2 regions of the Oceanobacillus sp. CF4.6 genome follow, and region 1 is predicted to be linked to the other one. Evidence: predicted binding sites of a transcription regulator. Region 1 holds the regulator's gene; the other holds the start of a gene.

Region 1 (4,426 bases):
CATGGGGGTAATACTTGGCATTCTACTGGCAGGCGATTTGTTTTCCTCCACTCTATTGGCGATGATAATAGGAATTGCAGCCGGTTTCCTTGCAGGTTTGCCGATTGGTTTGATGGCGGTTTTAGACGGAACATTAGCGGGAATGATGGGTGGGATGATGGGTGCGATGCTAGGGGAAATGATTGCTCCTGAGCACCAAAATACTTTAATAAGAATCATGTTCCTGTTATTGACCGGTACAATCATTATTCTGTTTCAATTAATGCAACAGGAATTTATAAAAAGCCCACATTATTGCTGAGTCATCCTGTTGTCATGACCGTAGTATTTGTACTTTTTATTATCGGATATAATCAGATGGGATCAGTGATTCCATCTTCACATTCACCGAATAGCAATAACAACCATCACAGTATGAGTACGAACAACTTAGTGATACAGGCTGACGAATACTCTTTTTCCCCAAGTCATACACAGATAATAGCCGGAGAAGAGATAACGATAACTCTAGATAATATCGGAGAATTGGAACATGAGTTGAAAATAAAAGAAGTGAATAGTTCACATAATCACCAAAAGAATAATGATGAAATTCATGTTCATAGCATGGCAGGAGAGCAACAGGAAATTTCATTTACTCCGGTTTCTCCTGGTGAATACAGTTATATTTGCACAATCCCAGGGCATGCAGAGGCCGGCATGATCGGAATAATTGAAGTTTCATCCTCGTAAATCAGAGGTGGGTTAAAATTATTAAAATATAAATAATAAGCTTAAGAAAGGAGAGATTGAAGAGTCAATCCTTTCTTTTTTAAGTAGTACCAAGGATTAGTGTTCAGCAATAATAACAAGGTTTCAGGAATAAATAAACTGAAATATTAGATTCGAATTATATTTTTGTATTAGTACACTGGAATTATTCGAAGTTGTGTTATACTAAAGAGGTAGTTTGGTAGCAAATGGTAACAAGCATACGGATGCTATCTAAAATCAATGACAATAGTTAATACTTTACTTTAGTAAAGTGAAATACAAAAGATAACGTAAAAGAGTCATTTCAGGTGTGAAGGATCGATTAGTTTTTCAATTAATAAAAACTATTGGAGGAATGACTGACATGAAAAAGATTGGGTTTTTAATGAGTACGAAAGAAAATGAAAAAAGGAGAGCTTTATTACCTCATCATATTGCTTCTATTAAAAATAAAAAATTTTTATTTTTTGAAAGTGGCTATGGTAACTTGCTAGGTTATACAGATGAAGATTATAGATCAGCAGGAGCAAACGTTGTTTCCAAACGTGAAATATTGAGCATAGATGTAATCTGTGATCCTAAAGTAGGGGATGCTAGCTATTTAAACGAACTTAGTCATGGAAAAACAATATTTGGTTGGGTGCATACGGTACAAAGTCAAGAAATAACTGATATATTAACAGGAAATGGCCTTACCGCAATAGCGTGGGAGAATATGTTTGAACAAGGTCGACATAGTTTCTGGAGAAATAATGAAATGGCTGGAGAAGCTTCGGTGCTACATGCCTTTTCCCTGTTTGGAAAAATGCCATATGATTGCAAAGTGGCTTTGATAGGAAGAGGAAACAGTGCTAGGGGAGCGTCAAGAATATTAACTTCATTAGGTGCAGATGTAACTGTATACGATAGAAATATGGAGAAATTATTAAGAAAAGAGCTAGGGAGTTACGATGTTGTTGTAAATGCGGTTTTATGGGATATTAATAGAGATGATCATTTAATATATAAAGAGGATCTTTTGATAATGAAGAAACCATCAATGATAATTGATGTAAGTTGTGATCGAAAAGGTGGTATTGAATCGAGTGTTCCTACATCAATAGAAAATCCAACTTATATAGTGGATGGTGTACTTCACTATATCGTCGATCATTCCCCAGCTTTATTTGCCTATACGGTTTCTGAGATTCTTGGAAAAGAACTAGTTAAATATATTGATATTATTATCGAAGACAGAGTTAAAGAAAATGAAGTTTTAAGTAACGCAATTATTGTAGAAAATGGGAAAGTAATGGATCAAAAAATTATTGAGTACCAGAATAATAAAACGTATGAAAAAGTATGACATCTCCATAGGGACCTTTAGATTTCCGAAGCTTCCTGCTTTGCCTTTATATAATAGAAAACAAAAAGAGAGGTTTTACCAACATTTGGTAAAGCCTCTCTTTTTGTTAATGGATGTTTCTGTATAACCCGATTACTTTTCCTAAGATGGTTACATTAGGATAGATTAAAGGGTCCATAGTAGCATTTTCAGGCTGCAAACGTATATGGCCTTTCTCCTTGAAGAAACGCTTCACCGTAGCCTCATTATCTTCTGTCATAGCAACTACAATATCACTGTTATCAGCTGTGTTTTGCTGTTTCACGATTACCATATCGCCATCAAGTATTCCCGCTTCTATCATACTTTCACCATCAATGACTAGTACAAATAAATTGTCATCAGGACTGGCAGTAGAACTAGGAAGTGGAATAAACTCCTCGATGTTTTCAACTGCTGTAATAGGAAGCCCTGCAGTTACCTTACCGATTACAGGAGCATAGCGTGCTTCGTTTTTCGGGATCTGATTCTCTTCGTTTAGGTCGATAATTTCTATTGCCCTCGGTTTGGTAGGATCTCTTCGAATGAAACCTTTGCTTTCTATTCTTTCCAGGTGACCATGTACGGTCGAACTTGAAGCAAGACCAACAGCTACTGCTATTTCACGAACGGAGGGTGGATAACCTTTTTGTTTAACTTCACTTTTTATAAAATCAAGAATCATTTGCTGTCTTTTTGAAAGTTTTGTCATCTAGTGCTCACCTCTCACATAGGATTTATTAATGATAGTTTACCATTTTATTATTGTATAAGCAAACATTCGTTCTAAAATTCGTTGACAGGACATATGTTCGGTAGTATACTTTAAATAGGCGAACAATAGTTCTAAAAAATTCAAAGGGGGACTATACCATGTTTGAAAAAATTTCAAAAACGGATGCTTTCTATTTAGTTGCTTTTGCATTATCATTGGGTTTCCTATACTTTTCCATGATTATTAGTGGGTAAATTTTAATGAAAGAGGGGCATTGGTTTGAATGCAGTAATATACTGTCGTGTCAGTACAGACAAGAAAACACAGGAAACATCATTGACGCGGCAAAAACAGGAATTGCTCCGACTTGCCGATAAATATAATTTTACTGTCATCGACTCTATTGAAGAACAGGTGAGTGGATACGAAATCGAGCGGGAAGGTATATTTAAAATGTTGGATTATTTTTCTGAAAAGAAAGCGGATTGCTTATTGATTCAGGATGAAACAAGACTCGGCAGAGGGAATACGAAAATCGCTCTATTTCACCAGCTTCAAAAATTAAATATCTCCATTTATACGGCAATTCATGATGGTGAACTGGAATTGACGGAGTCGGATTCAATGGTGCTTCAGATTGTAGGCATTGTCGAAGAATATCAACGTAAAATTCATAATATGAAAATAAAAAGAGGTATGAAAAAAGCAGTAAGTGAAGGATATGATCCGAGACGCAACCTTTCCAATAACAATAAGGCTCCGGGCAAGGAACGTATTTCTTTTCCAATTGAAGAGGTTATCCGTCTACGCGAAAATAAACTTACCTTTGATGAAATAACTAAGACGCTAAACGGTTTAGGCTATCATGTATCTAAAGCTACCGTACATAGGAGATATAGGGAAGCTCAAAATACTTGAATATCCAATCTTGGTAGAGTACGATGGAAAGGCAGGAATATACAAAATTCCCGCCTTTTTAATTTTGTTAAATTTACCGGGAGGGTAAAAAAATGCTATCGAAAGAAAAGCTGGAGCGGATTAATATATTGGCAAAAAAATCTAAAAATGAAGGTTTATCCGATGAGGAAAAAGTGGAACAAAAAAAACTGAGAGAAGAGTATTTAAATAATGTTAGAGGCTCATTCAAAAATCAGTTTAAATCAATGACCGTCGTAGATCCTGAAGGCAATGATGTAACCCCACAAAAAGTTCGAGACCTTCAGGAAAGAAACAAAAAACACTAAGAATACTAAAAATATATTTAATAATCATTCAAGTTAATTTGGTTGATAAACTAATTATAAGAAATTACTTGTTGCAAACGACATTTCATTATAGAATGTATGTGGATACTTAATTTCCTTAAAAAATGGAAGGAGTAATATTATGTCAGAAAATATCGAACAGTTATCAGTTAATACGATTCGTACATTATCTATTGATGCAATAGAAAAAGCTAATTCAGGTCATCCAGGTCTACCTATGGGGGCAGCACCGATGGCATACACACTTTGGACGGATTTTATGAATCACAATCCGAAAAGTTCAAAATGGTTTAACAGAGATAGATTTGTACTATCTGCCGGACATGGTTC
Region 2 (4,426 bases), on a different contig from region 1:
AGCTGAATCGGGCTGATTGGATCTTGCCATAGAAAGAACACCACGTTCATGTACGAGCTCATTTTTAAAGTCATTCGAACTGAATTCTCCTGGGATGGAATAACCAGGTCCGCCAGTGCCATCTCCACTCGGGTCTCCACCTTGAATCATAAAGCCTGGAATTACTCGGTGAAAATTCAATCCATCATAATAGCCATCTTCTGTTAAGGAAATAAAGTTAGCTACTGTATTTGGAGCAATGTCCGGGTACAGCTCTATCATGATTGTCTCATCATTTTCCATTGCTATGGTGACAGTTGGATTTTCTTCTACTTCCGGGTATTCTGTTTCCTCACCAGATGGTTCACCGGAATCGTCTGCTGTTTCATTTTCGGACTGATTTCCACAAGCAGCTAAAAATAAACAGAATAGTATGGATGCGAAAATAAGTATACCTTGTTTTGTCTTTCTCATCATAAACCCCCTCATTTGTCAGTGATGAATATAGTATAGCATGTAAACGATTCCTGTTAACACATGAAAAAGCTCTGGGCGATTCCGGGCCTTTTGGTCGATATCCTTCTTTTTTCTCACGCATAATGACCACCAATCTTCTTACTCCGATCCAATGTAACGCCTGCATCGGTATAGCTGGACGCACGGAGAATTGCAGTGGATCCATATTTATCACGAATCGCATCCATGACATAGCCGATATCGTTTTTCTTTGTGCGGTCTTCAAATAAATCAAGCTGGGTTTCCCCTTTTTCCACTAATTTGGTCAGGGTGACATATACATGCCGTATGTTGCTTTTTCCGTCATAAAATTCGTTGAATAATTCCATACATACATGATAGACGTCCATGGTCACGTTTGTAGGGATCTCAATGGATTTGGAACGGGAAAATCCGCCACCGGTTTCTTTCGAATAGGAAATGCCAAGATGAATGGTTCTACCTGTTTTATGTGCTGTTCGAGCTCTGCGGCATACTTCTTCACAAAGATCGAGAATACAATAGGCAACTTCATCTTCGGTGTAGTCACGAAGCAGAGCAATTCCATGGCCATAACCTTTTTGCTCCTGCTTTGTGAAGTTACCGAAAACAGGGCTTAAATCAATCCCCCATGCATGCCAATATAATTGTTCCCCCATAATTCCGTACCGCTTTTTCAAATGTTCTAGATTATAATTTGCAAGCTGGCCAAGGGTGACAATTCCCATGCGGTTCAGGTTGCGTTTCATTCTCCCGCCGATGCCCCAGATGTCTTCGATGGGAAACGGCCAAAGTTTTCCCTCCACATCTTCATAAGTGCATTCGGCAATCCCAACCTTTTTAGCGTGCAGATCCATCACGACTTTTGCCAGAAATTTATTATCCCCAATCCCGACCGAAGAAGTAATCCCAAAGTTTTCTAAAATATCGCTTTTGATTTTAGTTGCAACTTCAAAGCGGTTTCCAAAAAGTTTCTGAAGACCATTTACCGTTACCCATACTTCATCAACGGAGTATTGATGAATCGCTTCCTTAGGTACATATTGATTGATAAGTTTCGTTATTTCCACGGAAACATGAAGATAATCGGCCATATGGGCGGGGACGATATGGATATCCGGGTCGTCCGGCAATTCAAAAAAACGACTGACATTGCTAATGCCATACTTTTGTTTTAATTGCGGAGAGGCCGCGAGTACAATGCTCCCTGATCTATTTGGATCGCCTACTACTGCCAGCAAGGTTTTCATAGGATCCAGGCCCAGCTTTACTGCCTCCACACTTGCATAAAATGAACGCATGTCGATACAAAGTACATCATTACGAGGATAAGAAGAATAATCCAAATCAATACACCCCTCTATTAAGAACGTTTGTTCCTATTATATGCAGTTTTGTAGAAAATATCAATTGGAAATTTAATGCAGGTTAAGCAGAAGCAGCCAACCATTTGAATTACTATTCAATAAAAATAAGCTGCCCAAGTCTGGACAGCTTTTAAGGATGCCATATGCATCCTTAAAAATTCCGTTTATTAGTGAGAGGAGGAAAGCTGATAAAGTCAGACATCCATCTTAATAGGATTTTCCAAAGGAAGTTCCTACAATAATTAATAAGATGAATAGAACGACAATCAGAGCAAAACTGTTATCGAATTTTTTGCCGCCGTATTGGCCACCAACATAGTCACCCATAAATTTCACCTCCCATATTCGTATACACACAGTATATGGAGATGGATATAAATAGGAAGGGCATTAAAACTAAAGTTGAAAAAAAGAATTTAAATCTTTGTAGTCAAAGGAATTCGAATAAAGGATGTAGAATGATGTAAAAGGCTTTTAAAAAAACGGTGCACTCAGCAGGGAGGAAAAGCAATGATGAAGAATGCGATTAAATATTACATAGAAAATGATGAAAAACTAAAAGGCGGATTAATTGGAATGAGTATTCGATCAGCAACAACTGGGGAAGTATTGTACGAATATAACAGTTACATTCGTCTTCATCCAGCTTCTAATATGAAGCTCTTAACTGGTGCAGCTGCACTTAATGTGCTCGGTGCTGACTATAGATTCACTACGGAAATTAGAATGGATGGGGAAATAAACGGCAATACACTTGAAGGAAATCTTTATCTCATTGGAAAAGGGGACCCAACGTTACAACTGAAAGATTTCGAAGCATTTTCAGAAAAACTAAAAGCAAAGGGTATCGAAAAAATCACAGGTAACATTGTTGGAGATGACACGTGGTATGATGACGTTCGACTTTCCCGTGATTTAGTGTGGACAGACGAACAGTATTATTATGGAGCGCAGGTTTCTGCTTTGACGGCATCACCGAATGATGATTATGATACAGGTTCTGTCATGATCGAAGTGTGTCCTGCAAAGGTTGGAGAAAAGCCATCGCTTACTATATTGCCTAGCACCGATTACATAACAATCCGAAACGAAGCTGTAACGATCAATGAAAATGTTAAGGACGAGCTGGTTATCGAACGTGAACATGGAGGTAACCTAATAACAATTAAAGGCAACATTTCCGTTCACTCAGAACCAGTAAAGGAATGGATGGCAATATGGGGAGCAACTGAATATGCCATGAAGCTATTTGAACAATCTTTAGAAAAGCAGGGCATTACGTGGAATGGGTTCATAAAACAAGGTCAGGCTTCAGAACATGCAAAATTACTTTTATCATACAGTACAAAGCCGCTTGCTGAGTTGATGGTTCCATTCATGAAGTTAAGCAATAATGGGATCGGTGAAATTTTGGTTAAGGAAATGGGTAAAAAAAGGCATGGGGAGGGGAGCTGGGAAAAAGGACTAGACGTATTGAAAAACGAAATGACCCAATTTGGTATGAAAATGAAAAGTATCATAATCAAAGACGGATCCGGAATATCCCATAGCAATTTGATTCCGGCTAATGAAATTTCACATCTCTTATATGAAGTGCAAAAAAGCGACTGGTTTCCAGTATTTTTGCATGCACTCCCAATCGCCGGAGCAGAAGATCGAATGGTTGGCGGCACACTAAGGGATCGGATGAAAGGTCTTACAGTAAAAGCGAAGACAGGAACCATCGAAGGTGTGAGCACGTTATCAGGGTACATGGAAACAAAAAGTGGAGAAAAGTTGATTATTTCTCTCATGGTAAATAATCTGCTCGATGAAGATGCCGGGAAAGTGATTGAGGACGAAATTATAGAAATTGTAGCGAAGCAAGGTTGAAGCAAGGTTATTAGCAAAGATTACGAGTGAACATAACCCCTATTAGAAACCGAGGAGACATCGCAAAAGTAAATTGCGATGTCTCCTTTTTACAATTTGATTTACAGAATTGCTAGGAGTTATTAAATGTCTGTTTAATTTCTTTTTATGCAATAAACGTATTGGCCGATTCTATTCTTTAGCTACTTTCCTGTTTAGGTAATTCATTATTTTTTTTATGGTTTCCCATATTTATCCCACAATTAAATGCTAAGGTAAATATAGTGAAGTGACACAATGTCATCATATTCTTTGACAAGTGACACGGCGTCTCTTATTATATAATTATAAATATATGACATCATGTCACTTCATGAGAGGTTGGAGGAAGACCATTGCCGAAACAAACATTTTTTAACCTTCCTGATCATAAAAGAAAAACATTATTGGAAGCAGCTGAAAAAGAGTTTGCAAGAGTACCATTATCTCAAGCATCCATTGCCAATATTATTAAATCAGCTGAAATTCCAAGAGGAAGTTTTTATCAGTATTTTGAAAACAAAGAGGATCTTTATTACTTTTTATTGAGCGAAGAGACAAAAGAGAGAAAAAATAATTTTATATCCTTATTAAAAAAGCATAATGGAGATATTATTGAAGCGACAATTGAAATGTACTATGACTTTCTTGTACAAATGCCGGATGAGGAAGAACATAAATTTTTAAAAAATGCA

The links. The regulator LexA, encoded in region 1, represses DNA repair genes until DNA is damaged. The targets are predictions, from matches to a motif close to CGAACATATGTTCG.
Region 2: a site for LexA is predicted at 1,841-1,854, ahead of ACHABU_RS09850 (DNA polymerase IV). Genes of this name have one in related genera too.

The regions. Positions count from the first base shown of each region.
Region 1 covers NZ_JBIMEX010000017.1:40,508-44,933, forward strand. The annotation lists gene ACHABU_RS19325 (hypothetical protein) at 1-301, shown strand, start outside; gene ACHABU_RS19330 (plastocyanin/azurin family copper-binding protein) at 358-732, shown strand; gene ACHABU_RS19335 (N(5)-(carboxyethyl)ornithine synthase) at 1,118-2,098, shown strand; gene lexA (transcriptional repressor LexA) at 2,205-2,828, opposite strand; gene ACHABU_RS19345 (YneB family resolvase-like protein) at 3,111-3,749, shown strand; gene ACHABU_RS19350 (DUF896 domain-containing protein) at 3,842-4,075, shown strand; gene tkt (transketolase) at 4,218-4,426, shown strand, end outside.
Region 2 covers NZ_JBIMEX010000005.1:88,717-93,142, reverse strand. The annotation lists gene ACHABU_RS09855 (peptidylprolyl isomerase) at 1-453, opposite strand, end outside; gene ACHABU_RS09850 (DNA polymerase IV) at 570-1,820, opposite strand; gene ACHABU_RS09845 (YjcZ family sporulation protein) at 2,049-2,168, opposite strand; gene dacB (D-alanyl-D-alanine carboxypeptidase/D-alanyl-D-alanine endopeptidase) at 2,352-3,713, shown strand; gene ACHABU_RS09835 (TetR/AcrR family transcriptional regulator) at 4,088-4,426, shown strand, end outside.